2 regions of the Cobetia sp. LC6 genome follow, and region 1 is predicted to be linked to the other one. Evidence: predicted binding sites of a transcription regulator. Region 1 holds the regulator's gene; the other holds the start of a gene.

Region 1 (15,108 bases):
CAAGAGCTGATGAGCCAGCGTGCCCGTACCAATCAGCTGCTGTATCAGGCCGAGTTGCTGCTGGCCCAGTCAGCGGTCTCTGGCGACGATGAGCATGCCGTGGCGCGTCGCATGGCCGGTGAAGAGGGCGCGCTCGCCCTGCTGGAGCTGGCGCTGGCCTCATTGCTGGAAGAGTGTGCCGTGACGGCGCGCTGGCCGCAGGGGAGCTGGCGCGAGCGCCTGGCCACACCACCGACGCCCATTGCCGAGGTCGAGCAGCTGCGCAGCCTGCTGGAACGTCCTGACAGCTGGTTGTCTGAGCTGATCGCGGATGTGACCCGTCTGCATGAAGAGGGTGGCGTCGCTCGCCGCGAGGAATCGCGTTCGCGGGGTGATGGTCTGATCATCGCGGCAGCCTCGAGCGACTCGCTGGCCGAGCGTCTCAGCGCCGCCATCACGGCATTCAAGGCGCTGCTGCCGCAGCTGCGCGAGTCGAGCGTCGAGTGGTAGGTCAAGGCGCTGATATGGCGCTGCACGTTGGTGATGACTGGCGCATGGCGATCGGGTGACGTTTCGCCTTCACGGGTGCTAGACTGATCGCATTGTGGCAAGCCCTGCACTCTCCGGTACGACCATGGCTCTGGCTGTGGTCGTACTTTTTTCTGCGTCGCTGATGGCAACGCGGTGCCGGGCTTGCCAGCCGTCGCGCTGACGATTACAACGACGCCGGTATCTCACGAGGTGCCGTGCAGGAGGAATGACGTGTCCGATCCCGCCGTACTTGAAATTGTGCAAATGGAAGATGGTGAAGTGATTCTGCGCGCCGCGGAAAGCGAAGGTGAGCCGCTGCTCAGCATTCGCATTTCAGACGAGGCCGCTGATCTGCTGCGTGACAATCGTTTCGAGGTCGCGCGTGAGATGATCGACCACGCCATCACCCGGACTCGCCTCTGGGATGGCGAAGAAGACGAGGATGAGCAGTCAGAAGGCATCGTGCACTGATGCATCGCTCGCGCTTCGCGCACAAAAAACCCGCCTCGAGGCGGGTTTTTTTGTGCAATGCGTGCGGCTTTTCTGTTGCTTAAAGCGCAGCTGGTCAAGACCTCAGTGCAGGCCACCATCGCGGATGACACCTACCCCGAGGCCCTCGATCTCCAGGCTGTCCGTGCGCAGGTCGACCTTGATCGGTGAGAAGTCCTCGTTTTCGGCTTCCAGCCACACATAGTGCCCGTCACGGCGGAAGCGCTTGACGGTGACTTCATCTCCCAGGCGTGCCACCACGATCTGCCCGTCACGCACGCTGGTGGTGCGATGCACGGCCAGCAGGTCGCCTTCCAGAATTCCCACATCCTTCATCGACACGCCGCGCACACGCAGCAGGTAGTCGGCAGCCGGCGAGAAGTAGTCGCTCGGCAGCGGGCAGTGACGGTCGATATGCTCGCTGGCAAGAATCGGGCTGCCGGCGGCCACTTCCCCGATCACCGGCAGACCATCGTTGGCGCTCTCGTCGACGTCAGCCAGCGACGGCACGCGAATGCCGCGTGAGGTGCCCGGCACCATCTCGATGGCGCCCTTGCGCTTGAGGGCACGCAGATGCTCCTCGGCGGCATTCGGCGAGCGGAAGCCCAGCGCCTGGGCGATTTCGGCCCGCGTCGGCGGGTAGCCAGAGGACTTGATGGTCTTGATGATGAAGTCGAAGACATCCTGCTGGCGCGGAGTAAGCGGCTGGGTCATGGCATTGCCTTTGGCCTGGGCGGCATCTTGAGCTGACGGCACGGGGTGTGCATCCATACAACTGTCATTGTATCCAGTCATGGCAGTCATGCAAGGCATCGTGGCTTGTGTGGAGGCCTCAAAGGGCAGGTAGTCGTCGAGATATCGCTGTCTGCCGACTTGGCTTGTCGATATCCAAGGCAAGCTGTCGAGAGGGCAATCCGGTGTGGCCCTGCGGGGTGGTCTGTCACCGAGCACGACGAGTCCTTGAATCGGAACGGTCTGCATTGAAGGAATATCAGGCTCGACTAAACCTTTGGCGTTTGAAACGCGAGAGAATTGTCAGTCGTGACATGGCGCGCTAGAATCAAAGTGTTTCAAACGAATGTTCGCCGATGGCAGTGTTCGGATGTGTCGTGCTCACGTGTGCCGTGGTCAAACGAGCCGATATCGTACGTGGCTTTCCGGTGAACCTGCACCACCTCATGAGAGAGTCGCCGCGCGGCGCTTGCGTCGTGACCTACGACTCCAGTCCTCTTCTACCTGACAAGGGTTCCGCCCATGGCCCAGACCGATACCGTTACCCGCATCCTCGATACTGCCGAGGTGCTGTTCGCCGAGCGTGGTTTCGCCGAGACCTCATTGCGCAACATCACCAGCAAGGCCAAGGTCAATCTGGCGGCGGTGAACTACCACTTCGGGTCCAAGAAATCGCTGATCCAGGCGGTCTTCGCGCGCTATCTCGATCCATTCAGCGAGCGTTTCCACGCGGCGCTCGACAGTGTCGAGCAGCAATACGCCGGGCGTCAGGTGCCGCTTGAGGTCCTGCTGGAGGTGATGGCGCGTACCGTGCTGGAGGTGCCGGCCGAGCGCAACAGCCTGCGCACCTTCATGCGCCTGCTCGGGCTTGCCTACACTCAGGGTCAGGGCCATATGCGGCGCTATATCCGCGAGCATTACGGCACGGTCTTCAGCCGCTTCGCCGAGCTTCTGAAGCTTGCGACCCCTGATCTGCCGGACAACGAGCGCTTCTGGCGCCTGCACTTCATGCTCGGTAGCGTGATCTTCACCTTCTCGGGCCTGGATGCACTGCGGGATATCGAGGAGGCCGAGTATGGCCATCACACCACGGTGCGTGAGCTGATCCAGCACATGCGTCCGGTGGTGGTCGCGGCGATGGCAGCGCCGTTGCCGGCCTCGCTCGGGGATGGTGAGGCGGTCACCCAGGCGGCCAGCTGATGGCCTGCTGGGTAGCGGTGGATCTCTCGCGCCAGAGCCTTGAGATACGCAATGACGCGCCGAGTGGCAGTCGTGATGCGCCGCCCTGCGCGGCTGCCCCTGACGCGCTGGTGCACGCCTGCGCGATCTCCAGCGGCCTCAACGGTATCGGCGAGCTCGATGGCAGCGGTTGCACGCCAACCGGCTGGCATGTGATTTGTGCCGCCATCGGGGCGGGCAATCCGCGTGGCGCCGTCTATCGCGGACGGCGCTTCACGGGCGAGGTATTCACCCCCGAGCTTGCCGAGGAGCATCCAGAGCGTGACTGGATCCTGACGCGCATTCTATGGCTCAGTGGCCGCGAGCCGGGCATCAATCGCGGTCGCAATGCCCGCGGTGAGCGGGTCGATAGCCTGCGCCGCTACATCTATTTTCATGGCACGCCCAGCACGGAGCCCATGGGGATAGCGGCGTCCCACGGCTGCATTCGCTTGCGCGATGATGACCTGCTGCGACTCTTTGCCGAGGCTGTGCCAGGCACTCCGGTGCTGCTGCATCCCTGAAGGCGTTGGTGTACGAGTCTGATACCCTCCATGAGCTGCCGCCGGAACCTGGGTGACAGCCCCTTGCCGGGGCGCAGCTGGCCGCGACTGTTCGATAGGGGTTCAGTCGGCTAGAATTGCGCCTTTCCTCGCGCTGGCAGCCTGATTCATCGTGTTTCTTCCAGGCTGCCGAGCCCCGTAAAAGACATGAAGTCCCGGCGGTCGTGAATCCTCTCTTCACGGGATATCACTGCCGCAGGCCATGGACAGGAAGGATGACATGACACAGCCACTGGGCTCCGTAATGGTCGATGTTGCGGGGCTGACCCTCGCCCGCGACGAACGTGAACTGCTGGCACGCCCTGCCGTCGGGGGCGTCATCCTGTTTGCGCGCAACTGTGCCTCTCCCGAGCAGGTACTGGAGCTGAGCCGCGAGATTCGCAGCGTCAATCCCCACCTGCTGATCGCCATCGATCAGGAAGGCGGGCGCGTCCAGCGCCTGCGCGAGGGCGTGACACGCCTGCCGTCGATGCGCAGCCTGGCGCAATGCTGTCTCGGGCGTGACTGTGATGGCTGCGGCGAAGACGCCCAGGCCGCAGGCCTGGGTCTGGCACGCGATGCCGGCTGGCTGCTGGGCATGGAAATGGCAGCCATCGGCTGTGATATCACCTTTGCGCCGGTACTGGATATCGATGTGGCTGGCTCGACCATCATTGGCGATCGCAGCTTCGGCGCCACGCCGGAAGACGTCATCGCGGTGGGCGGCGCCTTCATCGACGGGCTGCAGGAGGCGGGCATGTCCGCCGTCGGCAAGCACTACCCGGGGCATGGTGGCATCTCGGCAGATACCCACCTGGAACGCGTGGTCGACCCGCGTCCGTTCCGCGAGCTGCGCGAGCATGATCTCAAGCCCTTCGCGGCCCTCGCCGAGCGCCTGGGCGGCGTGATGCCGGCGCATGTGATCTATCCGGATTTCGATGCACGTCCCGCGGGCTTCTCGCCCAGCTGGTTGGGCCTGCTGCGCGAAGAGTTCGGCTTCAAGGGCGCCATCTTCTCCGATGATCTCGGCATGGCGGCGGCCGTCGCGGAAGGCAGCCCGGCAGAGCGTGCGCGCCTGGCGCTGGACGCTGGCTGCGACATGGCGCTGGTCTGCAATGACCCTGCCGCCGCGCGCGAAGTGCTCGACAGTCTCGATGATGATGAGCAGCGCCACCGAGGCAAGCGCCAGGCGCGACTGCGCTATGCACGGGCTCGCCCGACGCTGGATGGTCTGGTGGGGCTGTCACGCTGGCGGCGCACCCACGCGCGGCTCGAATCGATGGCGGCCAGTCAGGCATCACAGCAGGTCGCCATGCCTTCGGGCACGCTAGGCAGCACCGAGGCGTCTGACGCACGGTCGGCCTCTGAGTCCGGTAACGCGCAATAATCAGGCACGCGGTGCCTTTTTCGAGTCGAAGACTGGCAAGGAATTCCCATGGCTGAGCAATCCGCCACCGAGGCTGCTGCCGACAAACTGGCAGCGCCTGCCGAAGAGATGATCAATCAATGGGTCGAGCCGCTGCGGCAATGGGTCGAGCAGACCTTTGGCCTGCCACTGTGGGGCATCAATCTCGCTCTGCTGCTGCTGGCGGTGCTGTTGCTGCACCTCATCGAGCGAGTGGTGCTCACCCGCCTGGCGGCGCATGCCGAGAAGAGCCGCAACCTTTGGGATGACGCCCTGGTGCATGGCCTGCGTCATCCCTTGTCATTCTGGCTCTACAGCATGGGGGGGTTGCTGGCGCTCGGCATCATCGCCGGCCAGTTCAGCCTCGGCGAGGCCGAGAAGTACCTGGGCACGGCGCGCCAGATCGTGACCCTGCTGGCGCTGGCCTGGGCGTTGATCCGCATGGTCAAGCGCTTCGAGGCGCTGCGCACCATGCCGCCGCCCGGCACCAACGTCAACGCGATGGATGCCACCACGGCCTCGGCGATCAGCAAGCTGCTGCGTGCGGTCGTGGTCGTGCTGGTGGGGCTGGCCATCCTGCAGAATCTCGGCGTCTCGCTGTCCGGGGTGCTGGCCTTCGGCGGTGTCGGCGGTATCGCGGTCGGCTTTGCGGCGCGGGATCTGCTGGCCAACTTCTTCGGCGCCCTGATGATCCATCTCGACCGGCCGTTCAAGGTCGGCGACTGGATCCGATCACCGGACCGCGAGATCGAGGGCACCGTCGAGGATATCGGTTGGCGCCTGACGCGCATCCGCACCTTCGACATGCGGCCCCTCTACGTGCCGAACGCCATCTTCACCAGCATCTCGGTGGAGAATCCGTCACGCATGTACAATCGCCGCATCTTCGAGACCGTGGGGCTGCGCTATGAGGATGCCGCCCAGATCGGCCCCATCGTTGCCGCGGTACGCGAGATGCTGGAAGGCCATGACGAGATCGACCAGACGCGCACCCAGATCGTGAACTTTACCACCTACGGTGAGCACTCGCTGAATTTCTTCGTCTATGTCTTCACGCGCACCACCGACTGGGTGAAGTACCACGCGATCAAGCAGGATGTCCTGCTCAAGATGCACGACATCATCCGTGAGCATGATGCCCAGGTGGCGCTGCCTGGCCAGCGTCTGCATTTTGCCGATGTGCTGTCCTTCGAAGGGCACAACCATGAACACGACGCCGAGGCAGAGCATGCCGCGGCGTCATCAGACACGCAGACGCGCGGGTCCCGCCGCCGTTCTGATTCAACCGCCGCTGCTACATCCTCCTCTGCGCCCGTCCGGCGTGGAGATGAGGCCAGTGACACCCAGGAAACTCCCGATGCTGACTCCGACGCCTGAGACCCTCACCGCCCTGCATGACGAAATGCGTGAGGTGATGGACAATGCCGATTGCCTGATCCCGCAAGCTGACCTTGAAGTGGCACTCGACCGCATGGCCGTTGAGCTGACGGAACGCCTCGGCGATCGCATGCCGATCTTCTATTGCGTGATGAACGGCGGGCTGATCACCGCCGGCCAGCTGTTGACCCGCCTCGACTTCCCGCTGGAAGTCGATTATCTGCACGCCACTCGCTACCGTGGCGCGATGCGCGGCGGCGAGCTGTTCTGGCGCGTCAACCCGGAGCTGCCGATGGCCGGTCGCGACGTGGTGATCGTCGATGACATTCTCGATGAAGGCGGCACCCTGGCCGCGATCCTGGAGTATTGCCGTGAAGCCGGTGCGCGCAGCGTGTCCAGCTGTGTGCTGGTCGACAAGAAGCATGACCGCAAGGCCTACCCGGGCTTCAAGGCCGACTTCTGTGGCCTCGACGTCGAAGACCGCTTCCTGTTCGGCTTCGGCATGGACTACAAGGGCTACTGGCGTAACGCACCGGGCATCTATGCGCCCAAGGGGCTGTAACCCAGGGGCTGTAAGCCAAGTGTCTGTGACATGAGTCACCGGGTGGCAGTCGCCATCGCCTGCTGTCATCGCCATCACTTGCACTAGCCATCGCCACCGCTGGCACTCTTCACCACCCGCCCGGGCAACCGCGGCGGGTGGTGTCGTTTCCGGGGCCTTTTCTGTTCTCCTGGTGCAGAGCATGACGATTGTGCTTGTCGTTGTCGGTCGGCTCGGAGTAGCGTTCGCTGAGGATCGGAGTGTCCGGTCCCGGGAGATTCCTGCACATGGGTGGCAAGGAGGCGGGCGATGCTGGCGGTGATCGGTGGCACGGGGTTCGGTAGTTGGTCAGACATGGAAGTGCTAAAGCGCGGCGGGCAGGAAACGCCTCTCGGGGCGGCATCCTGTGGCGTCGTGGAAGGGCGTCTGAATGGGCAATCGCTGCTGTTTCTGGCGCGTCATGGTCAACCACACAAGGTGCCGCCGCACCGCATCAACTATCGCGCCAATCTATGGGCGCTCAAGCAGGCGGGTGCGACCCACGTGGTGGGGGTCAACTGTGTGTCCGGCATCGACCCGACGCTGGCCCCGGGCACGCTGGTGGTGCCGGACCAGTTGATCGATTACACCACCGGCCGTGAGGGGTCGTTCTTCGATGGGCGTTTCAAGCCGTTCCAGCATGTGTCGTTCGCCTGGCCGTACCACCGGGGCTGGCGTGAGGAGCTGCATGCGGCGGCGGCCGATGCGGGCCTGCCTCTCACGGCTGGCGGGGTGCTGGGCGTGGTGCAGGGGCCGCGGCTGGAAACGGCCGCCGAGATCCGCCTGATGGCCCGCGATGGCAATACCCTGGTCGGTATGACGGGCATGCCCGAGGCCGTGCTGGCACGCGAACTCGAGATGGAATACGCCAGCCTGTGTCTGGTGATCAGCCATGCCGCGGGTGTCGGCGAAGAGGAGCCGACCCGTGCGGGCACGGAATCCGTGATCGTGGCCGGCATGCCGAGGGTGCAGTGCTTGCTGGCAGCGCTGTTAGCGCGCCATGCCTGAGCTATTTGACCTCAGGAGGAGCGTGGGGGATGCGGTGGTTCAGGTAGGGGAGTGAAGAGGGTTTAGAGCAGGTAGTGGGTATGCTTGCACGAAATAACGGCCTGCATTCGCGATGCAGGCCGTTTTCATTTTTCGTTCAAGCTCTAGCTCACGCTCACGTGCATGCCCAGGCGCCTGACAGCGCAGGGCGCGTCAGGCCGCCTTGGTCTTGGCATTGAGCAGGTCCAGCAAGGTCTCGCAGAAGCTGAAGCGCTTCTCGGCGTCATCCATGTCGGTGGCGAAGCGCAGCGTGTCGGCGCCTTCCAGCTTGTAGACGTCTGACTGGCGCTGGATCAGGTTGACCAGTGTCAGCGGATCGACCGGCGTCTGGGCGCCGAAGATGATGCGACCACGCCCGGCGCCGGCCTCCAGCTTGATGATGCCCAGCGCCTGGGCGCGCTGGCGCAGCTGGGTCTGGCGGAACAGGGTCTTGACCGGTTCCGGTAGCAGGCCGAAGCGGTCGATCATCTCGACCTGCAGCTCGCGCAGGTCGCTTGCGTTCTCGGCATTGCTGATGCGCTTGTACATCATCAGGCGCTGCTGGACGTCGTGCAGATAATCGGCCGGAATCAGTGCCGGCAGGTTCAGGCTGACCTCGACGCCTTCATCCAGCGGCGACTCGATATTGGGCGTCTTGCCCGCCTTGATGGCCTTCACGGCGCGATCCAGCATCTCCATGTACAGCGAGTAGCCGATGGTTTCCATCTGCCCGGACTGCTCGTCACCCAACAGCTCACCCGCGCCGCGGATCTCCATGTCATGGGAGGCCAGCGTGAAGCCGGCACCGAGGTCCTGGGATTCGCTGATCGCCTCCAGACGCTTGACCGCATCGCGAGTCATCGCCTTGGGATGCGGGGTCAGCAGGTAGGCATAGGCCTGGTGATGCGAGCGTCCGACTCGGCCGCGCAGCTGGTGCAGCTGGGCCAGGCCGAACTTGTCGGCGCGCTCGATGATGATGGTGTTGGCGCTCGGAATGTCGATGCCGGTCTCGATGATGGTCGAGCACACCAGCACGTTGAAGCGTTTGTGATAGAAGTCCGACATGCGCCGCTCCAGGCTGCGCTCCGGCAGCTGGCCGTGGGCGACGCCGACATTGGCCTCAGGCACCAGCTCCGCGATGCGGGCGGCGCTCTCCTCGATGGTCTTGACCTCATTGTGCAGCACGTAGACCTGCCCGCCGCGCAACAGCTCACGCAGGATGGCTTCCTTTACCACACCGTCGTTGCGCTGCTGGACGAAGGTCTTCACCGACAGGCGGCGCGCCGGTGGTGTGGCGATGATGGACAGGTCGCGAATGCCGCTCATCGCCATGTTCAGCGTGCGTGGTATCGGCGTGGCGGTCAGGGTCAGGATGTCGACCTCGGCGCGCAGGCTCTTGAGGCGTTCCTTCTGGGAGACGCCGAAGCGGTGCTCCTCATCGATGATCAGCAGCCCCATGTTGGGCAGTTCCAGCGACTTGGAAAGCAGCTTGTGGGTGCCGATCACGATATCGGTCTGGCCGCTCTTGATGCGCTCGAGAGAGGTTTCCTGGCCCTTGCCGCTGGTGAAGCGCGACAGCAGGGAGATCTCCACCGCGGTGTCGGCGAAGCGATCGCGGAAGTTGTCGTAGTGCTGCTGGGCGAGCAGAGTGGTGGGCACCAGCACCACTACCTGACGGCCGGAGTTGACGGCCAGGAAGGCGGCACGCATCGCGACCTCGGTCTTGCCGAAGCCGACATCGCCACATACCACGCGGTCCATCGGCTGGGGTGCGCACATGTCCTGGATCACCGCGCCGATGGTCTGCGCTTGGTCCGGGGTTTCCTCAAAGGGGAAGCTGGCCGCGAAGCGTGCGTAGTCCTCGGCGGGGAAGTCGCAGGCATGGCCGACACGCGCCTCGCGGCGTGCATAGACGTCCAGCAGCTCGGCGGCGGTATCGCGAATCTTCTCGGCCGCCTTGCGCTTGGCCTTCTCCCACTGCTCGGAGCCCAGCTTGTGCAGCGGCGCCAGCTCGTCACTGGCGCCGGAATAGCGCGAGATCAGATGCAGGCTGTCCACCGGCACGTAGAGCTTGGCGCCATCGGCGTATTCGAGCGCGAGGAACTCGGCCTCCTGACCACCGGCGTTGATGGTCTCCAGTCCCAGATAGCGGCCGACGCCATGGGTGTGGTGAACCACCGGTGCGCCTTCACGCAGCTCCGAGAGGTGGCGCACGGCCAGCTCGTTGTCATCGGTGGCGCGCGCCTGGCGGCGGCTCTGCCGTACCACTTCGCCGTAGAGCTCGGTCTCGGTGATGACCACCAGCCCCTTGTGGCTGTCGGTATCATCGCTGGACAGGGCATCTTCTGTCTGCGCACTGGCCACCCAGGTGCCATTCGTCAGGCCACCGACGGTCAGGCCGACGGCGGCTGGACTGTCCACGAAGTGCTCGAAACTTGCGAAGTCATCCAGGCTACGCAGCCCGAAGCCACGCAGCAGCGGGGTGAGCTGCTCCTCGACGACTTCGCGGCGACCCTGGGTCTCGGCGACGAACAGTACGCGCTGGGCATGTCTGCCGTTCAGGCGTTGTTTCAGGAAGCTGGCCAGGGCCTGAGTCGGGTCGGCGCTGCGCGCATCGATGGCCAGGCTTGGCAGTGTCTGGTGGCCGAATTCGATGGCGTGGGCATTGGGCTCGCGTACCAGCTCGATGCGTTCGTGCTGCTTGATCTGGCCCAGCAGCTCATTGACCGGCACGAAGGCGCGGTGCGGAGGCAGCAGCGGGCGTGTCGGATCGACGCCCAGATTGGCGTAGCGGGTGGTGATGGCGTCCCAGTGGCTCTCGGCCGCCTCGCGTACACCGGGCAGCATGGCGATGCGCAGTTCATCGCCCATGTGATCGAACAGCGTCGCGGTCTCGTCGAAGAACAGTGGCAGATACTGCTCGAGTCCCGGCGAGGGGATGCCCTTGATGGCGTCGTTGTAGAGAATGCACTGGCGCGGGTCGACATCGAACAGCGTCTCGAAGCCCTCGCGGAAGCAGGCAATGGCGCCACGCGTCAGCGGGTATTCATGCGCGGGCAGAATCTCGATCGCCTCGACCTTGTCGCCACTGCGCTGGGTGTCAGGGTCGAAGGCCCGCAGGGTGTCGATCTCGTCATCGAACAGATCGATGCGCAGTGGTTGCTCGCTGCCCATGGGAAACAGGTCGATCAGCGCGCCGCGCAATGCATATTCGCCTGGCTCATAGACCGTCTCCACTGCGCGATAACCGGCCCGCGACAGGCGTGAGCGGAAGTCTTCGCGATTGAGGATGTCGCCCTTGGCGAGACTGAAGACCTGGCCTGCGATGTAATCCACCGGCGCGAGGCGCTGCATCAGGGTGTTGACCGGCACCGGCACGATGGCGCGGCGGCTGGTCTGCAGGGTGCGCAGGGTACGCAGCCGCTCCGAGACGATGTCCTGATGTGGCGAGAAGCTGTCGTAGGGCAGCGTTTCCCAATCGGGGAAGGGCAGCAGGCGCTCGGGGTGGCGCGTATAGAAGCGCAGGTCGGCTTCCAGGCGCTGGGCGCTGGCAGTGTCCGGTGTGATGACCATCAGCGGCGCTTCATCGGCATCGGCCAGGCGCGCCAGCGCCAGCGCCGCGGCGCTGGGGTCATTGAGCATCCAGAAGGTGGTTTCGCGGCGCGAGCGCGGCAACGGGGGCGTCAGCGGGGTCTCGAACATGGGCTCTGGTGTCTTGTGTCCTGGGCTTGGGCGCAACGCCTTGTGGCGTTCACGGCACGGGATGACGTCACGGGCAGGGCCCGAGTGAATAAGGTGCTGGGTCAGTCGCTCACGGTGAGCGGCCCACGCAGGCAGATGACGCTGAGCGACTCATGGACGCAAGGTAGTCTCTCGAGTGCATGGCACACCGGTGAGCACACGGCGCGCACATGAGTGCACGACACGCTCAAGAGAGCGACAAGGCAGGCGCGATGCCTCGGCTTGCAGGCGAGCTTCACCGCAAGCTGTCGCAGCGCAAGGCGCTGAAGCGTCATTCCTCGCCATGAAAGGAGTCGCGCTTGATCATAGCAAGTCAGTCGCTACATGGGGGCAAGTGATCCTCTTTTCAGCACCGTTGACACCGATGGCCGAGCGCGGGATGGGGGAGGGCTTTTGTAGTCAAATCGTTGATTCTGTAGCACTACTACCCTGCGTGCGACCATCCTTTCATTGTGGTGCATAGCCGCGTTACGCATACTCAGCTGGCCTTGTCCGGCGTCGCCAGACGATCGGTGACGACCATCATTATTTGCCCGCACGTGAGAGGATGCACCCGTGAGCCAAGAGAATCTCGAAGCCTGTTTCAAGCAGTGGCAGGACAATGAAGCCCTCGCGGAGCAGATGATCCCGCTACTGGGAGATCTCTACCGCCGCTTCAATGTCGTGCCCTCCATCTACGGGCGTTCGCTGATCAATCGTTCGATGGTGCGCATCCTCAAGAACCACCGTTGGGTCCGCAAGGCCGAAGGCGTCGAGCTGTCAGTGGAAGACACCTTCCCGCTGGTGCGCGCGATGATCGAGCTCAACCTGGGCCCGGCCCACGTCGATATCGGCAAGCTGGCCGTCGCCTTCAAGCGCTCTGACGAGACGGACATCACCGCCTTCCTCAAGCGTGAGCTGGCCGACATCGTCGGTGGCTATGTCGAGGGCGGCATGGGCGGCGATCCGAAGGATGTCGTCCTGTATGGCTTCGGGCGCATCGGTCGTCTGTTGGCGCGCATCATGATCGAGAAGGCCGGCGGCGGTAACCTGCTGCGTCTGCGTGCCATCGTGGTGCGTGGCAGCAAGGATGATCTGGAAAAGCGGGCCAGCCTGCTGCGTCGCGACTCGGTGCACGGTCCTTTCGAGGGCAGCATCACCGTCGATGAGGAAAACTCGGCGCTGATCGTCAACGGCAACTACATCAAGATCATCTACGCCAATTCGCCCACCGAGATCGATTACACCGCGCACGGCATCGACAACGCCATCGTGGTCGACAACACCGGCAAGTGGCGCGATGAAGCTGGCCTGGGGCAGCACCTGGAGTGCAAGGGCGTGGCCAAGGTGCTGCTGACGGCACCGGGCAAGGGCGATCTGAAGAACATCGTCTACGGCGTCAACCATACCGACATCAGCGATGATGACCGCATCATCTCCGCGGCTTCCTGTACCACCAACGCCATCGTGCCGGTGCTGAAGGTGCTGCACGACGAGTACGGCGTCAGCCAGGGCCACGTCGAGACGGTGCACTCCTACACCAACGACCAGAACCTGATCGACAACTTCCACAGTGGTGATCGTCGTGGCCGAGCCGCGGCGCTCAACATGGTGTTGACCGAGACCGGTGCCGCCAAGGCCGTCGCCAAGGCGCTGCCGGAACTTTCCGGCAAGTTGACCGGCAACGCGATCCGCGTGCCGACGCCCAATGTCTCGATGGCGATCCTCAACCTGACGCTGAACACCGCAAGCGACGCCGAGCGCATGAACGGCTTCCTGCGCACCGCCTCGCTGCATTCCTCGCTGCAGAAGCAGATCGACTACGTCGATTCCTGTGAAGTGGTGTCGTCGGACTTCGTCGGCAACCGCCATTCAGGCATCGTCGACGGCCAGGCGACCATCGTCACCGACAAGCAGGCCGTCGTGTACGTGTGGTACGACAACGAGTTCGGTTACAGCTGTCAGGTGGTGCGTATTCTGCAGCACATGTCCAACGTGCGTTTCAGCTACTTTCCGACGCGCTGAGTCAATGCGCCGCGTCTGTGGCGTGACTGACGGAAAATTGAAATAAATACCTGCTGTTACAACGCCCCCGCCCTCACTGATGGCGGGGGCGTTGGCGCTTTTGGCGTGTGCTCCACTTTAGTGTCGTATGGTCTTTCCGGCCTCGCATCTTTATAATGAGCCGGATTTTTTTGGGCCGGTCCAATCTCTGGGCTACACCTCCAACCGTCTGATAAGAAAAGCATTCACATTGCCTGATACGCGAAAAGCGCGAGGTTGCCTGGTCAATTATCGGCCTCGAGGCGTATCTACGATGGGTGATCTTTCCTGAACAACATCAGATCCGACAATTGGGCGAGTCTATGATCGAAGTCAAACGTGGCCTGGATCTCCCCATCGCCGGGGCGCCGGAGCAGCGTATCGAGGATGCGCAGCCCGTTCGTCGCGTAGCGATCCTGGGTGTTGACTACGTCGGCATGAAGCCGACGATGGAAGTCCGCGAAGGGGACAAGGTGAAGCAGGGGCAACTCCTGTTCACCGACAAGAAGACCCCGGGCGTCCGTTACACCGCGCCTGCTGCCGGCACTGTGGTCGAGATCAATCGTGGCGAGAAGCGCAAGCTTCTGTCCGTGGTCATCGAGATCGACGCGCAGGGCGAAGCTGTGGAATTCACTGCACATGGCGACGCCGCCATTGCAGGTCTCGAACGTCAGGTCGTGGTCGACCAGCTGGTCGAGTCCGGCCTGTGGACGGCGCTGCGTACCCGCCCGTTCTCGCGCGTGCCGGCACTGGATGCCAAGCCGGCAGCCATCTTCGTCACCGCCATCGATACCCATCCGCTGTCCGCGGATCCGGCCGTGGTGCTCAAGGGCCAGGAAGCCGCTTTCCGTCAGGGCCTCGTCGCACTGACGCGTCTGACCCAAGGCAAGGTGTTCCTGTGCCAGGCACCGGGTGCTGATATTCCGGGTGGCGACGTTTCCGGTGTGGTCAGCGAGTCCTTCAAGGGCCCGCACCCGGCAGGCCTGCCGGGCACGCACATCCACCACCTCGCACCGGTCAGCCTGCAACGTCAGGTCTGGCATGTCGGTTATCAGGATGTGGTCGCCATCGGTACGCTGCTGGCGGAAGGTCGCCTGGACACCACACGCGTCATCGCCGTCGGTGGCCCGCGTGCCACCAAGCCGCGTCTGCTGCGCACCCGTCTGGGCGCCAGCACCGAAGAGCTGCTCAAGGGCGAAGTCGAACAGCCGGAAGACACGCGTGTCATCTCCGGTTCGGTGTTCTCCGGCCTGACCTGCGAAGGGGCGCTGCGTTTCGTCAGCCGCTACCACAATCAGGTGAGCCTGCTCGAGGAAGGCAACAAGCGTGCCTTCATGGGCTGGCTGTCGATGGGCGCCAAGCGTCACTCGGTGCTGGGTATCTACCTGTCGAAGCTGACCGGTCTGACCGATTACCGCCCGAACACCTCCACCAACGGCTCCGAGCGTGCCATGGTGCCGGTGGGC
Region 2 (15,108 bases), on a different contig from region 1:
GTAACTTGCAACGGGGTCGTGCCTTCTGGCACGGCCCCGTTGTGCATTGCAGGCGATGAATGAGTGGGGAGGCAGGAAATGGACCGCTTCCAGGCACTGATCTCGTGTAAGTCATCTCTTACAAATTCCGCAGGACAATCGAGACACTGACTGCGAGTCGCCTGCGGATATGAACGTATGTTCTTCATTATCTACTTGTTTTTATTGAATATATTTTCTCTGATGGTCTGTTCGGGTATAGCGGGGTAAGAGGTTTGGCTAGTTGCCTCGCCGGCGAATGCTGCCCAGAATGGCTGCATGGACGTGAGGGTGCGGCGGGACACCGCAGTCTCGGCAGGATGCCAACGGGATGATCAGAAAAGACTTGATGGCGAGACAGGACGTTTCGCCCCGCTGAGCAGGACGCTCGGCGGAAAAGGACCTGGCATGGACGTCGGTAGCAGAGAGCTGCATATCTTCGCTTGAAGGAGTCAGGCGAGAGATGCCAAGGAAGCAAGGATGGCGGGCATGACACCGGAGTGTGTCAGGATCAGGATGATCCGTCGGCGATGGGAAGCGCCACACAGGCAGGAAGCACGATAACGACACGGAGTGTCGAAGAGCCCCAGGCTCTGATATGCAGTCAGGAAGCTTGCCCTTCACAGGAAGTGACGGATGACGGGACATCATCTGTGTCAGGAATGATGGGGCAGACAGCGGCAGCATCAAGTGGCAGGAAGCCACGACAAGGATAGTCGGACAAGGAATGTCGTGAGGCTGTCAGCTGCACAGGCAGGGAGCGGTAAAGGCAGGACGCCGGGCAATGCATGGGCAGGACAGCAGGACAGGCAAATATCTGCACTAACGGGCATTGCGGTGGGACAGCTGCGCGAGCAGTGCTGCAATGCCCGCCACGCGTGACGGTGCGCCCCGAATGACAGGATGTCGTGAAGGGCAGGGACAGCACTCAGGAGTGCGATCCAGGATGGATCGACAGGGACACGCTTGGAGCGGGCGACCTTACGGGGTCGCCCTTTTTTTATGTCTGGAGGTCGGGGGGGGAGGAGTTCTCAGCGCGAGCTCTTCAGGCACAGGCTTCAGGCATCAGATACAGAAACGGCAGCGGCTCCCGGGGGAATCGCTGCCGTTTCTGTCGTCAGAGCCGGGCTTTGCCCTGTCAGGGCGGGCAAGCCGCTAGCCACGCGAGATGCGGGTGACTTGAGGGGCTTACTGCTCCAGATACTCAAGCTTGCCGTCGACACCATCCCACTTCTCGGCGTCTTCCATGGCGTCCTTCTTCTCGCTGATGTTCGGCCAGACTTCGGCCAGATCGGCATTCAGCTCGATGAATTCCTTCTGGTTCTCCGGCACTTCATCCTCGGAGAAGATGGCTTCGGCGGGGCATTCCGGTTCGCACAGCGCGCAGTCAATGCACTCATCCGGGTTGATCACCAGGAAGTTCGGGCCTTCGTAGAAGCAATCCACCGGGCAGACTTCCACGCAGTCGGTGTATTTGCAGCGAATGCAGTTCTCGGTGACGATGAATGCCATGCAGGTCTCCTGACGCGGATTGGCGTCTCTCTCGTAGGTCGTGGTCCAGGCGCCCACCATGTGTCGTCTCGGCGACATCATGGCCTTCAGGTTATAAGCGGCGCAGATGTTATAAGGCGTTATTCTAGTGGCGCTCTGCCGCCCCCGCAATCAGCAGGGGCGGATCGTTTTGGAATGGTGCTATGCCCGAAGGTTGCTGTCGAGTCTTGCCATTCACTCTTGAGCCTTGCCGTTCCTTCTCGGAGCAGGCGTGACGGCACTCAGCGCTGCCGGTGCCATTCGTAGATCAGCTCCAGCGCTCGCTTGGGGCTCAGATCATCCGGGTCAAGGCCGTTGAGGGCTTCGACGACCGGATGCGGCGGTGCCGCGAACAGGTCATTCTGTTGCGGTACCGGCTGGCCCAGCGCATCCTCGCGCGCCACCTGTGGGCGATCGATTTCCTGCTGCTCCAGGCTGGTCAGCTTCTCGCGCGCGCGCAGGATGACGCTCTGCGGCACCCCGGCCAGCTGGGCCACCTGCAGGCCATAGCTCTGGCTGGCAGGGCCTTCCTCGACGCGGTGCATGAAGACGATGCCATCGCCGTGCTCAGCGGCCGTCAGGTGCACGTTGGCGACGGCATCGGCATGCTCGGGCAGCGCCGTCATCTCGAAGTAATGGGTCGCGAACAGGGTAAAGGCACGCGTGCGCGCCAGATGCTCGGCGCTGGCCCATGCCAGTGACAGACCATCGAAGGTCGAGGTGCCGCGGCCGATCTCATCCATCAACACCAGGCTCTCGTCAGTGGCGTTGTGCAGGATGCTGGCGGTCTCGGTCATCTCGACCATGAAGGTCGAGCGGCCGCCGGCCAGGTCATCCGATGAGCCGATGCGCGTGAAGATGCGATCCAGCGGGCCGATGCAGGCGCGCGTCGCCGGCACGAAGCTGCCGGTATGCGCGAGCAGAGCGATCAGTGCCGTCTGACGCATGTAGGTGGATTTACCGCCCATGTTGGGGCCGGTGATCACCAGCATGCGCCGCGTATCATCGAAGCGCACATCGTTGGGGACGAAGGGATGGTCGCTGACATGTTCGACTACCGGATGGCGGCCGCCTTCGATGTCGATGCCCGGGGTCTCGCTGAGTTCTGGACGCACGAAATCGAGCGCGGCGGCGCGATCGGCGAAGGCGGTCAGCACATCCAGTGATGCCAGCGCACGGGCCGTCTGCTGCAGGCCATCCAGTTCGGTATTCAGATCATCCAGCAGGTGCTCATACAGCAGCTTCTCGCGCGCCAGTGACTTGGACTTGGCGGACAGCGCCTTGTCCTCGAATTCCTTGAGTTCGGGGATGATGAAGCGCTCGGCATTCTTGAGGGTCTGGCGACGGATGTATTCCGGCGGGGCCTCGGCCGATTGCGAGCGCGGCAGTTCGATGAAGTAGCCATGCACGCGGTTGTAGCCGACCTTGAGGTTGCTCAGGCCGGTGCGCTCGCGCTCGCGAGTCTCGAGTGCGACCAGATACTGGCCGGCGTTCTCGGACAGGCCGCGATACTCGTCCAGCTCATCGTCGTAGCCATCGGCGATCACGCCACCATCGCGCAGCACCACCGGCGGATTCTCGACCAGCGCCTCGCTGAGCATCGCGGAAAGTGCCGGGAACAGGCGGATGGCATCGCGCAGGTCATCGATGGCGCTGCCTTTCTCGACGCTGGCGAGCACGGCGCGCAGCTCGGGCAGGGTGTTGAGACCATCGCGCAGGCGTGCCATGTCCCGGGGGCGTGCGCTGCGCAGCGCGACACGGGCGAGGATGCGCTCCACATCTCCGATGCGCTTGAGCAGGCCTTGCAGTTCGAAGGGGTAGTCGCCATCCAGTAGACGCTGTACCGCCGCCTGACGCTGGCCGATCTGGCGCTGATCGCGCAGCGGGCGGTTGAGCCAGCGCTTGAGCAGGCGTGAGCCCATCGCGGTCGCGGTGACGTCAAGCACGCTGGCCAGCGTGTTGTCGCCGGTGCCACCCAGGTTGGTATCGATCTCGAGGTTGCGGCGGCTGGCGGCATCGATCACCACCGAGTCATCGCGGCTTTCGACGGCCAGCGCGGTCACGTGGGGCAGGCCGGTGCGCTGGGTGTCGCGAGCATAGTCGAGCAGGGCACCGGCTGCCGTGACGGCGCGCGTCAGGTGGCTGCAGCCAAAGCCGTTGAGGTCCTGGACGCCGAACTGATCGCACAGCAGGCGCAAGGCAGTCTCGTGATCGAAGTGCCAATCGCTCTGGCGGGTCAGGCCTGGGCGCGAGGACAGGCTGGCGGGGAGGGTACGGCTTTCGCCGACCATGACTTCGGCAGGCGACAGGCGCTGGATCTCGGCCAGCAGCTCGTCATCACCATTGACCTCGAGCACGCTGAAGCGACCGGAGGAGAGCTCGAGAGCGGCCAGGCCCCAGGTCTCTCCATCACGGTGCAGCGCCACCAGCAGGTTGTCGCGGCTGGCATCCAGCAGCGCCTCATCATGCAGCGTCCCCGGCGTGACGATACGCACCACCTTGCGCTCGACAGGCCCCTTGCTGGTCGCCGGGTCACCGATCTGCTCACAGATGGCCACCGATTCGCCCATCTTGACCAGACGTGCCAGATAACCTTCGGCGCTGTGGTAGGGCACCCCTGCCATGGGGATCGGTGAACCGCCGGAGCTGCCGCGCGCCGTCAACGTGATATCGAGCAGTTGTGCTGCGCGTTTTGCGTCCTCATGAAACAGTTCATAGAAGTCGCCCATGCGATAGAACAGCAGCACGCCGGGGTGCTCGCGTTTGATCTTCATGTACTGCGTCATCATCGGCGTCATCTGGGGCGCGCTGTTCTTGGCCATGGCCATGGACTTCCTTGACTGCACTGCAATGGGAAAAAGCACACATGCGAGAACACGGCATGCGGGATGCGCGATATTCTACGGACTGGCGCGGCCGGCTCCAATGCCTGTGATGTCTCATGCTCGCTGCCCTTTTCACTTGATGACCTTTACAGGGAGAAAGTTCGTGAGCCAATTGACTGGTACGACACCCGAGGCTGCGTGCGTGAATGCTCTGGCTGAGCAGTTGCAGGCGCTGGCGATCGCGCGCGGCGTGCGCGTCACCACCGCCGAGTCGTGCACCGGGGGCGGCGTGAGTGCCGCGATCACGGCGATTGCCGGCAGCTCCAGCTATTTCGATGCGGGCTACGTGACCTATTCCAATGCCACCAAGCAGCGGCTGCTGGGGGTCAGTGAGGCATCGCTTGAAACTTTCGGCGCCGTCTCCGAGGCGGTCGTGTGCGAGATGGTGCGGGGCGCCTGTCGCGACAGCGGCGCTGAGCTGGGGGTGGCGATCAGCGGCGTGGCCGGCCCCGGCGGGGGAAGTGACGAGAAGCCCGTCGGCACCGTGTGGCTGGCGTGGGGGAGCGAGGCGCGCCAGCAGGCACGCTGCTGTCACTTTCCCGGCGACCGGCAGGCGGTGCGTGACGCCGCCGTGCGGGAGGCGTTGCAGGGCTTGATCAAGCGCGTGGAGGCCTTGCAGATCGGCACCGAAGACGCGTGAGTCCGATGCAAGCCCCGCGTTGGGGGTGCTGCCTGAAAAAGCGCACCACCGGACTGGCAGAGCGACGCAACTTGCGGCATTATACTGTCCATGTATACAGGGTTTTGCCACGGCACCTCAGCCGCTAGTCTGACGGTGTCTGCTCAGCTCTCAGTGACAGAATTCTCTATTCCAGGTGGCAGCCCGTGTGGCTCCGCCGTTCGACAGGAGGCCACATGGCAAAGGACGACAATCGTACCAAGGCGCTGAACGCGGCGCTGTCCCAGATCGAGCGCCAGTTCGGCAAGGGCGCCGTCATGCGCATGGGCGATGCCCCGCGTGTGGCCATCCCGTCGGTTTCCACCGGTTCTCTGGGGCTGGATATCGCACTCGGCATCGGCGGCCTGCCCTTCGGGCGCGTGGTCGAGATCTACGGCCCGGAATCCTCGGGCAAGACGACACTGACCCTCTCGGTCATCGCCCAGGCGCAGAAGCAGGGCAAGGTGTGTGCCTTCATCGATGCCGAGCACGCACTGGATCCGTCCTACGCCGAGAAGCTGGGCGTCAATCTGGACGAGATGCTGGTCTCCCAGCCGGACACCGGTGAGCAGGCGCTCGAGATCGTCGACATGCTGGTACGTTCCGGCGGTGTTGACGTCATCATCGTCGACTCCGTGGCAGCACTGACGCCGCGTGCCGAGATCGAAGGCGAGATGGGTGACTCACACGTTGGCCTGCAGGCGCGTCTGATGTCCCAGGCGCTGCGCAAGGTGACCGGTCACATCAAGAACGCCAACTGCATGGTGGTGTTCATCAACCAGATCCGCATGAAGATCGGCGTGATGTTCGGCAGCCCCGAAACCACGACTGGCGGTAACGCACTGAAGTTCTACTCCAGCGTGCGTCTGGATATCCGTCGTACCGGTTCCGTGAAGTCCGGTGATGAAGTCACCGGTAACGAGACCCGCGTCAAGGTCGTCAAGAACAAGGTCGCGCCGCCGTTCCGTCAGGCCGAGTTCCAGATTCTCTACGGCAAGGGCATCTATCACGCCGGTGAGGTGATCGACCTGGGTGTGCAGTGTGGTCTGGTCGGCAAGTCAGGTGCCTGGTACAGCTATCAGGGCAGCAAGATCGGCCAGGGCAAGGCCAACTCCGCCCAGTACCTGGAAGACAATCCCGCCATCATGGAGGAGATTGAAACCCAGATCCGCGCCCAGTTGCTGGCAGCCCCGGAAGCCAAGGAAGAGTCGAAAGAGGCCGCGGCCGCCGAGAGTGAAGACGACCTGGATATCGATCTCGATTGAGGCTCGTCCAGAAGAAAGAGCAAGAGCGCCGGCCGTCAGGCTGGCGTCATCTCAGCGTGTCGTTTCCGACCCGGTGCGATGAACGCAAGGCGCCCGCCCCGATGACTCGGAGGCGGGCGCCTTGCGTTCACGTCCATCGATGTCCTTCTGCTCAACCCCGGAGAGCATGACCATGCACGATGACAGCGCTGAAATGGGCGGGCCTGAATATCAACCGCTCGACTCAGGTGCGATGACGCCGCAACGGCGTGCGCGCAATGATGCCATCGCGCGACTGGCGCGCCGCGAACATAGTCGCCGTGAGCTGCACGACTATCTCAAGGAGCGTGACTACCTGCGGGCGGTCAGCGATGACGAGTTGGCAGAGCGGCAAGCCGCGGGCGAGGAGGGCGCGCAGGCGACCTTGAGTCGCGATGAGGTCGAGCTGCTGATCGAGGAGGTGCTGGAGCGCATGGCCGAGGAGGGCCTGCAATCCGATGAGCGCTTTGCCGCCAGCTTCCTGCGGACGCGCGTCCTGCGCGGGCAGGGGCCGAGGCGTATCCAGCAGGAGCTGCGCCAGCGTGGTATCGATAGCGAGACGCTCAATGCCGTCATGCGTGCCGCCAGTGACCCGACGCCGGATGCCTTCGGCCATGTCGAGGCGGTGGATTTCTTCGAGCTGGCGCGCGAGACGCTGGCCAGGCGCTTTTCCGGCCCCGGCGAGGGACAAAAGGAGCGCGCACGGCGCGAACGCTTTCTGCTCCAGCGCGGCTTCGACTATGAGCAGCTGCGCTATGCCATGGAGTCCGCCTGGAGTGATGAGGAGGAAGATGGCTAGCTGGCGAGCATCTGTTTGGCTCTCATGACGCGCAAACCGGCGCTTCAGGACATTTCCCCCCCTTTAGCTTGCGCGAACAGACGTTATACTAGGTCGTCTTGCGACGGCACGGGGCAGGCGCCTTCTTTCATGCTTTTCATTGCACCTCCATGCATACCCACATGGATGAATATGCAGAAACCATGCGGAAGTCATGCAGAAGACCCCCGGAGCGTCTTTACGCACATCGCTACGGAACCTCTATGAAAAGCGCAGAAATCAGAAACGCCTTCCTGACCTATTTCGAGAAGCAGGGCCATACCATCGTTCCCACCAGCTCTCTGGTGCCGAACAACGACCCGACCCTGCTGTTCACCAACGCCGGCATGGTGCCCTTCAAGGATGTCTTCCTGGGTCGTGACCCGCGTGGCTACAGCCGTGCGACCTCCGCGCAGCGCTGCGTGCGCGCCGGTGGCAAGCACAATGACCTGGACAACGTCGGTTATACCGCCCGTCACCACACCTTCTTCGAGATGCTGGGCAACTTCAGCTTCGGCGACTACTTCAAGCGTGAAGCCATCCAGTTCGCCTGGAAGTTTCTGACCGAAGAACTCGGCCTGCCGAAGGAGAAGCTTTGGGTCACCGTGCACGTCAGCGATGACGAAGCCCGTGATATCTGGTTCAACGAGGTCGGCATCGATCAGAACCGCTTCTCGCGTCTCGACGAGGACAACTTCTGGCAGATGGGCGACACCGGCCCGTGTGGCCCGTCCTCCGAGATCTTCTATGACCATGGCGAAGACGTCGCCGGTGGCCCGCCGGGCAGCCCGGACGAAGATGGCGATCGCTACATCGAGATCTGGAACCTGGTCTTCATGCAGTTCGACCGTGACGCCGAGGGTACGCTGCACCCGCTGCCCAAGCCGTCCATCGATACCGGCATGGGCCTGGAGCGTGTCGCGGCCGTGATGCAGGGCGTGCACTCCAACTACGAGATCGACCTGTTCCAGAATCTGCTGGCCGCCGCGGCCGAGATCATCGGTCACGACAACATCGCCACGCCGTCACTGCGTGTGGTGGCTGACCACATCCGCTCGTGCGCCTTCCTGATCGCCGATGGCGTGCTGCCCTCCAACGAAGGCCGTGGCTACGTGCTGCGTCGCATCATCCGTCGCGCCGTGCGTCATGGTCACAAGCTGGGCGCGCGTGGCAGCTTCTTCTACAAGCTGGTCGCGGCTCTCGACAGCGAGATGGGCGATGCCTATCCGGAACTGCGCGCCGCACGCGAGCAGATCGAACGGGTGCTGCTCAAGGAAGAAGAGCAGTTCGCGCGTACGCTGGAACATGGCATGAAGCTTCTGGAAGAAGCCATCGCTGGCCTCGAGGGCAATACCCTCGACGGCGAGACCATCTTCAAGCTCTACGACACCTACGGCTTCCCGTATGACCTGACCGCCGACATCTGCCGCGAGCGCGAGCTGATCCTCGATGAGGCAGGTTTCCAGGCGGCCCTGGAAGCACAGCGTGATCGCGCCCGTGCCGCCAGCAACTTCGGCGGCGACTACTCCGCCAACCTGGTGCTGGAAGGCGAGACTGTCTTCACCGGTTACGACCAGTTGGAAGGGGAAGCCACCGTCACCTCGCTGTTCGACGCCGAAGGCAATGCCGTCGAGCAACTCGAGGTGGACACCAAGGGCATCGTGGTGCTCGACACCACCCCGTTCTACGGCGAGTCAGGTGGTCAGGCCGGTGACACCGGCTATCTGCATCTGGATGGCGGCCGCTTTCAGGTCAGCGATACCCAGAAGCAGACCGGCCATCACCTGCACCACGGTGTGCTGATCGAAGGCGCTCTCAAGGTCGGTGACAAGGTGCGTCCGCAGGTCGATGCCGAGCTGCGTGCGGCTTCCGTGCGCAACCACTCCGCCACGCACCTGCTGCACGAAGCGCTGCGTCTGGTGCTGGGCGAGCACGTTCAGCAGAAGGGCTCGCTGGTCACGGCCGAGCGTCTGCGCTTCGACTTCAGCCACTTTGAAGCGATGACGGCCGAGCAGCTGTCCGAGGTCGAGCGCATCGTCAACGCGCAGATCCTCGCCAACGCCGAGACCACCATCGAGTTCATGAGCCTCGATGAGGCCAAGGCGCGCGGCGCAGCGGCACTCTTCGATGCCAAGTATGGTGAGGAGGTCCGCGTGCTGACCATCGGTCAGGACGCCTTCTCCATCGAGCTGTGCGGCGGGACTCACGTCAAGCGCAGCGGCGACATCGGCCAGATGCACATTCTCGCCGAAACCGGTATCGCGTCCGGCGTGCGTCGTATCGAGGCCATCACCGGTCGCGCCGCGCGTGACTTCCTGCTTGCGCAGGAAGCGACCCTGACTCGCCTCGGTGAGCGTCTCAAGGCCAAGCCGGAACAGGTCGAGGAGCGCGTTGGCAGCCTGCTGGAGCGCAACCGCGGCCTCGAGAAGGAGCTTGAGCGCCTCAAGGCCAAGCTGGCATCTGCCTCGGCCAGCGACATGCTCAGCGACATCGCGAATGTCCAGGGCATCAAGGTGCTGGCCAAACAGGTCGAAGGCGTTTCCGGCAAGGAGCTGCGCGGCCTGATGGATGACCTCAAGTCCAAGCTCGGTTCCGGCATCCTGGTGCTCGGCGTCGCGGACGGTGACAAGGTCAGCCTGATCGCCGGTGTCACCGACGACCTGACCTCGCGCGTCAAGGCGGGTGACCTGGTACGCCACGTGGCCGAGCAGGTCGGCGGCAAGGGTGGCGGTCGTGCTGACATGGCCCAGGCCGGTGGCAGTGATGCTGCCTCGCTTCCGGGTGCACTGGCCGGTGTGCCATCATGGGTAGACGCCCAGCTGGGCTGACAGTACAAGATGAAGGCCGGGCTCCTCCTGGGGAGACCCGGCCTCTTTTTGGGCTCACATGAGCTTCATGTGGGGACAACGCAAACGGACACGGATAACGGAAACGCACATGGCGCTATACGTTCAGAAGTTCGGAGGCACTTCGGTCGGCTCGGTGGAGCGGATCAAGGCCGTCGCCGAGAAGGTCAAGCGATTCCGCGATGAAGGCCATCAGATTGTCGTGGTCGTCTCTGCCATGAGTGGCGAGACCAACCGACTGATCGGTCTCGCCAGCGAGATCAATGATGACCCGACACCGCGCGAGATGGACATGCTGGTCTCCACTGGCGAGCAGGTCACCATTTCCCTGCTGGCCATGGCGCTGCAGAAGATCGGCGTCGACGCGACCTCCTACACGGGGGCGCAGGTGGGAATCCGCACCGATAGCGCGCACACCAAGGCGCGTATCCAGCGCATCGATACCGATGACCTGCGTGAAGACCTCGACGATGGCAAGGTGGTCGTGGTGGCAGGCTTCCAGGGTGTCGATGAGGAGGGCAACATCACGACGCTGGGTCGTGGTGGCTCTGATACCACCGGTGTTGCCCTGGCTGCCGCACTGAAGGCGGATGAGTGCCAGATCTACACCGATGTCGATGGTGTCTATACCACTGACCCGCGCGTGTGCTCCAAGGCACGTCGTCTGGAAACGGTGACCGTCGAGGAAATGCTGGAAATGGCGAGCCTGGGCTCCAAGATCCTGCAGATCCGTTCGGTGGAATTCGCCGGCAAGTACAATGTTCCCCTGCGTGTGCTGTCTTCCTTCGAGGATGGCCCGGGTACCCTGATCGTCGCTGAGGAAGAAGACAACATGGAAGAACCGCTGATCTCCGGCATCGCCTTCAATGTCAACGAAGCCAAGCTGACTCTGCTCAACACGCCGGATATCCCGGGTGTCGCTTCCAAGATCCTGGGCCCGATCGCCGATTCCAACATCGAAATCGACATGATCGTCCAGAACGTCTCTCCGGACGGCAATACCACTGACTTCTCCTTCACCGTCGCCAAGACCGACTTCAAGGCGACCCAGCGCATCCTGACCGAGACGGTGATTCCGTCCGTCGGTGGTGGTGAGATGCGCGGTGATGACAACATCGCCAAGGTCTCGCTGGTCGGTGTCGGCATGCGTTCTCACGCCGGTGTCGCCTCCAAGATGTTCCGCGTACTGGCGGAAGAAGGCATCAATATCCGCATGGTCTCCACTTCAGAGATCAAGATTTCCGTCCTGATCGACGAGAAATTCATGGAGCTGGCGGTTCGCTCTCTGCACACCGCTTTCGGGTTGGATGCAGAAGCGATCAGCGACGAGACTGCCTGAGTCTCACCACGGAGCGTGCAGCAAGGAAGTCGTAAAGGCACCGACAATCAATGACTTGCCCGAGTCGTGAAGCGTCGGTGCCCAGTCTGGGGATATTGGTCTGGCAGACGTGCGGTACGTGAAGTCGACAGCGCCCGATGCATTTTCTGTCATTCTTCTGAATGTCAGTCTGTGCATCGGGCGCTTTCATTCAACGTGTCTATCGGGTGTGATGAAGGTATGGCATTGGCCGTCGGAGCATGCATGGCGCATAATTCGAGCTTCATGCATCAGGGTGGTCGACTTGTCCCGGTCGATCGCCGCCTCCACATCCCGTTGAAGTCCCAGCTGTTTTGAATTTCTGACAAGGAGATCAGTCATGCTCATCCTGACCCGTAGAGTGGGTGAAACTCTGATGATCGGAGACGACATCACTGTCACCGTTCTCGGAGTGAAAGGTAATCAGGTGCGTATCGGTGTGAACGCGCCCAAGGACGTTGCCGTCCATCGAGAAGAGATCTATCAGCGCATCCAGCGTGAGAAAGAAGACAATGGCGATGCCATTGCCTGACGGCATGCTGCGCCTGCACGTCGCACAACCCTGCACGACCCGATGAACGCCAGCCATTGTCCCCATGGCTGGCGTTCGCGTGTGTGGGCTTGCGGCAGGTGAGGGCGGCCCGTCTGCCCCATGAACAACGGCGTACTTACCTCCATGAGCAGCGGCTCATGCGGGGTGATGAGAGGACGGCTTGTTCAAGTCTGTGTTCCGTAAGGGAAAAATTTGGCTTTTTTCTCAAAAAGGGGGAGACAAGCCGATTCTGGTTCGGTAATATGCCCGCTCCCTTGAACGAGACGCGACGACAGGCTAGCCATCGTCATGTTCTGGTTCATGCGGGGAGATTGCTTGGGGGCGCGCAGCCTCGAGCCTGTTGTCGAGTGGTGATGAGATGTTCAGCATCGAAGCCAAAAAATCGTCACAGAGGCTGGACAAAGCCCAATCAAATGAGTAAGATATGCGCCGTACCTGATGAGGAGAGGTGGCCGAGTGGCTGAAGGCGCTCCCCTGCTAAGGGAGTATAGGGTTTATAGCCCTATCGAGGGTTCGAATCCCTCTCTCTCCGCCATTAGGTACAAATGCAGTAAAATGCGCCCTTAGCTCAGCTGGATAGAGTACCTGACTACGAATCAGGCGGTCGGAGGTTCGAATCCTCCAGGGCGCGCCACTGCAACGCAAGACATGAAGTTGGAAAGACGCAGTACTCGCACGATAAAGTCCTGAAGTCATTTTGAAATGCTCAGGCCACAGATTTCAAGGTTTATGCGCCCTTAGCTCAGCTGGATAGAGTACCTGACTACGAATCAGGCGGTCGGAGGTTCGAATCCTCCAGGGCGCGCCAATTGAAAAACCCGCTTCAACGAAGCGGGTTTTTCTTCGTCTGAAGAAAAGTCAGGCAATGAAAGACGCCAGGCTTTGAGGCCAGGTTCTCAAGCAAGGTTATGAGGCAGGATCAGTGCCGAGTGATCGCCGCCTGCACACCCCGACCCCCGCATTGCCGACGATCTTGTTGTTCTACCGCTTTCCTTGACTGTGATGTCACGCCTTCGGGCGGACGATCGCCAGGGCGCCCTTTTCGCGAGGGGCGCCCTTTTTTTGGTTCACGGATCGGGGCAGTGGCCGGATCGGGTGTTGGCCGGTGCTGATGTTCAGGTTCAGGTTTCAGTTCAGGCTCAGACTGGGGCGTTCACGGCTTCCATTTGCGATGCCTGGGGCGATTCCGATGCCTGAGGAGATTCCGGTGCCTGAGCCGGTTCCGGCATGCGAGTCACTGAGGTGAGAAGACTCGGCGCCAGCTCCAGCGCAGTGCCGGCCACCAGGCCGGTGAAGAACTCGGCGCGCCCCTTGTGACGCTTGATGGCCTGGAAACGGCTTTCGGCTTCTGCGTTGCCGCTCTGACGCATCATGTTCATCCACTGCTTGAGCAGCGGCACCATCACCTTGTCGGGAAGGTGAGCGCAGCGCTCAGCATGAGAGAGCAGCACCTGCGCACGCTGTGTCCAGTCCGTCTCGGGCAGCAGCTCGCCGGTCGCCTGCCAATGCTTGATGCGTGCCGCCAGGAAGGGGTCGGCCAGGGCGGCCCGACCCAGCATGACATCGCGACAGCCGGACAGGGAGCGCGCCCGCCAGTAGCAGTGCATATCCCAGATATCGCCATTGGCGACCACCGGAATGGAGAGCTCGGAGGTGATCTTGCCGATCCATTCCCAGTGCGCCGGTGGGCGATAGCCTTCCTGTTTGGTGCGGCCATGCACCACCAGCTGAGTCGCACCGCCTGCCTCTGCCGCCTGAGCGCAGGCCAGTGCCAGGCGCCGATCATTGAAGCCGAGACGAATCTTGGCGGTGACCGGTACGCCCGTGCCCTCGAGAGCCTTGCGCACGCCTTCCACCGCGCGGAAGACGCGTTCCGGCGAGCGCAGCAGCGCCGCGCCACCATCATGTCGATTGACGGTCTTGGCCGGGCAGCCGAAATTGATATCGACGCTTGGGGCGCCCAGGCGCGCCGCGACGCGCGCATTGATGCCCAGTGCCTCGGGATCGGCCCCCAGCAGCTGCAGGGCGACCGGGGTCGCGTGTCGTGTACGGGCTGTCTGTGTCGGGGAGGCGTCGAGCAGCTCTGGACAGATGCGCTTGAAGACGCGCGGCGGTAACTTGACGTGGGTCACGCGCACGAATTCCGTCACGCACCAGTCGTAGCCGCCAAGGCCAGTGAGACATTCGCGGGTGATGTCATCTATCACGCCTTCCATCGGCGCGATGCCGATGCGGCCGGCCCGCGCGAGGGCCTGTGGGGTCAACGATGGTGTCATTGCAATTGCCGTGGAATCAGGCACTTTAGAGCGACCAACAAGCATTGAATGCAGCTGCATGGGCATACCGACAGAGGCTATCGGCGGCGGAGCCTATCCGTCGTGCCGTGTCCGGCGTGACCGAAGGCATTGGCGTTCAGCGCAGGCGCTGCGCCGTAGTGCGGCTCGATAACGAGAAAGACTCGAGGACACTGGCATGCAAGAGAATGATCTGCTCGGTGAAGGCTTGAACCTGATGGTGTTCGGGATGGGGTTCGTGTTCGTGTTTCTAAGTCTGCTGGTGGTCGCCATGATGGCGATGGCCAGGCTGGTGGATCGCTTTGCGCCTGCACCAGTGCCCGCTGCGCCAGGTGCTGCGCGGGCGCCGGCTGCCCCGGCCCCTGCGGCAGAGGACGACAGAGAACTGACGGTCGTCATGGCCGCGGCGATTCACCGCTTCCGGCAGGACCAGAGCAGGCACTGACGCTTTCGCGGCTTCGCCGATAGCATCTGGGCTCTGCCGAGCGTCTGACCACTGCCAAGAGTAGCAGGCGGCGATTCTATCACGAGCAGTACGGTGGGTAGACCTCCCCCCGAGTGCAATATTCCGTGTTGCAGGCTGATGCAACAGGCTGCCTGCAGCGCGCGCAGAACTCGATATCCACAATATAAAGAACAAGGGATCACTCATGGACAAGCAACCGCTGGGCATCACGGATGTGGTACTGCGCGACGCGCATCAGTCACTGCTGGCCACGCGCATGCGTCTCGATGACATGCTGCCGATCGCCGCCAAGCTGGACGATATCGGCTTCTGGTCGCTGGAGAGCTGGGGTGGCGCGACCTTCGACGCCTGCATTCGCTACCTGGGCGAAGACCCCTGGGCACGCATTCGTGCCCTCAAGG

What was found. Region 1 encodes LexA, which represses DNA repair genes until DNA is damaged. Its sites were predicted from a motif close to TACTGTNTANNTANACAGTA; they were not measured.
Region 2: recA (recombinase RecA) is a predicted target of LexA. The motif match lies at 5,156-5,175, and genes of this name have one in related genera.

The regions. Positions count from the first base shown of each region.
Region 1 covers NZ_JASSPL010000001.1:221,208-236,315, forward strand. The annotation lists gene topA (type I DNA topoisomerase) at 1-10, shown strand, start outside; gene QQF40_RS00990 (DUF6586 family protein) at 10-489, shown strand; gene QQF40_RS00995 (hypothetical protein) at 742-981, shown strand; gene lexA (transcriptional repressor LexA) at 1,084-1,713, opposite strand; gene QQF40_RS01005 (TetR/AcrR family transcriptional regulator) at 2,254-2,931, shown strand; gene QQF40_RS01010 (L,D-transpeptidase) at 2,931-3,473, shown strand; gene nagZ (beta-N-acetylhexosaminidase) at 3,733-4,878, shown strand; gene QQF40_RS01020 (mechanosensitive ion channel family protein) at 4,927-6,273, shown strand; gene QQF40_RS01025 (hypoxanthine-guanine phosphoribosyltransferase) at 6,254-6,835, shown strand; gene QQF40_RS01030 (S-methyl-5'-thioinosine phosphorylase) at 7,124-7,861, shown strand; gene mfd (transcription-repair coupling factor) at 8,054-11,581, opposite strand; gene QQF40_RS01040 (glyceraldehyde-3-phosphate dehydrogenase) at 12,176-13,624, shown strand; gene QQF40_RS01045 (Na(+)-translocating NADH-quinone reductase subunit A) at 13,966-15,108, shown strand, end outside.
Region 2 covers NZ_JASSPL010000006.1:75,943-91,050, reverse strand. The annotation lists gene fdxA (ferredoxin FdxA) at 1,207-1,530, opposite strand; gene mutS (DNA mismatch repair protein MutS) at 1,791-4,370, opposite strand; gene QQF40_RS09160 (CinA family protein) at 4,537-5,073, shown strand; gene recA (recombinase RecA) at 5,289-6,356, shown strand; gene QQF40_RS09150 (regulatory protein RecX) at 6,529-7,173, shown strand; gene alaS (alanine--tRNA ligase) at 7,416-10,019, shown strand; gene QQF40_RS09140 (aspartate kinase) at 10,129-11,376, shown strand; gene csrA (carbon storage regulator CsrA) at 11,735-11,926, shown strand; tRNA gene QQF40_RS09130 (tRNA-Ser) at 12,390-12,482, shown strand; tRNA gene QQF40_RS09125 (tRNA-Arg) at 12,505-12,581, shown strand; tRNA gene QQF40_RS09120 (tRNA-Arg) at 12,679-12,755, shown strand; gene QQF40_RS09115 (tRNA dihydrouridine synthase) at 13,087-14,163, opposite strand; gene QQF40_RS09110 (OadG family protein) at 14,420-14,686, shown strand; gene oadA (sodium-extruding oxaloacetate decarboxylase subunit alpha) at 14,892-15,108, shown strand, end outside.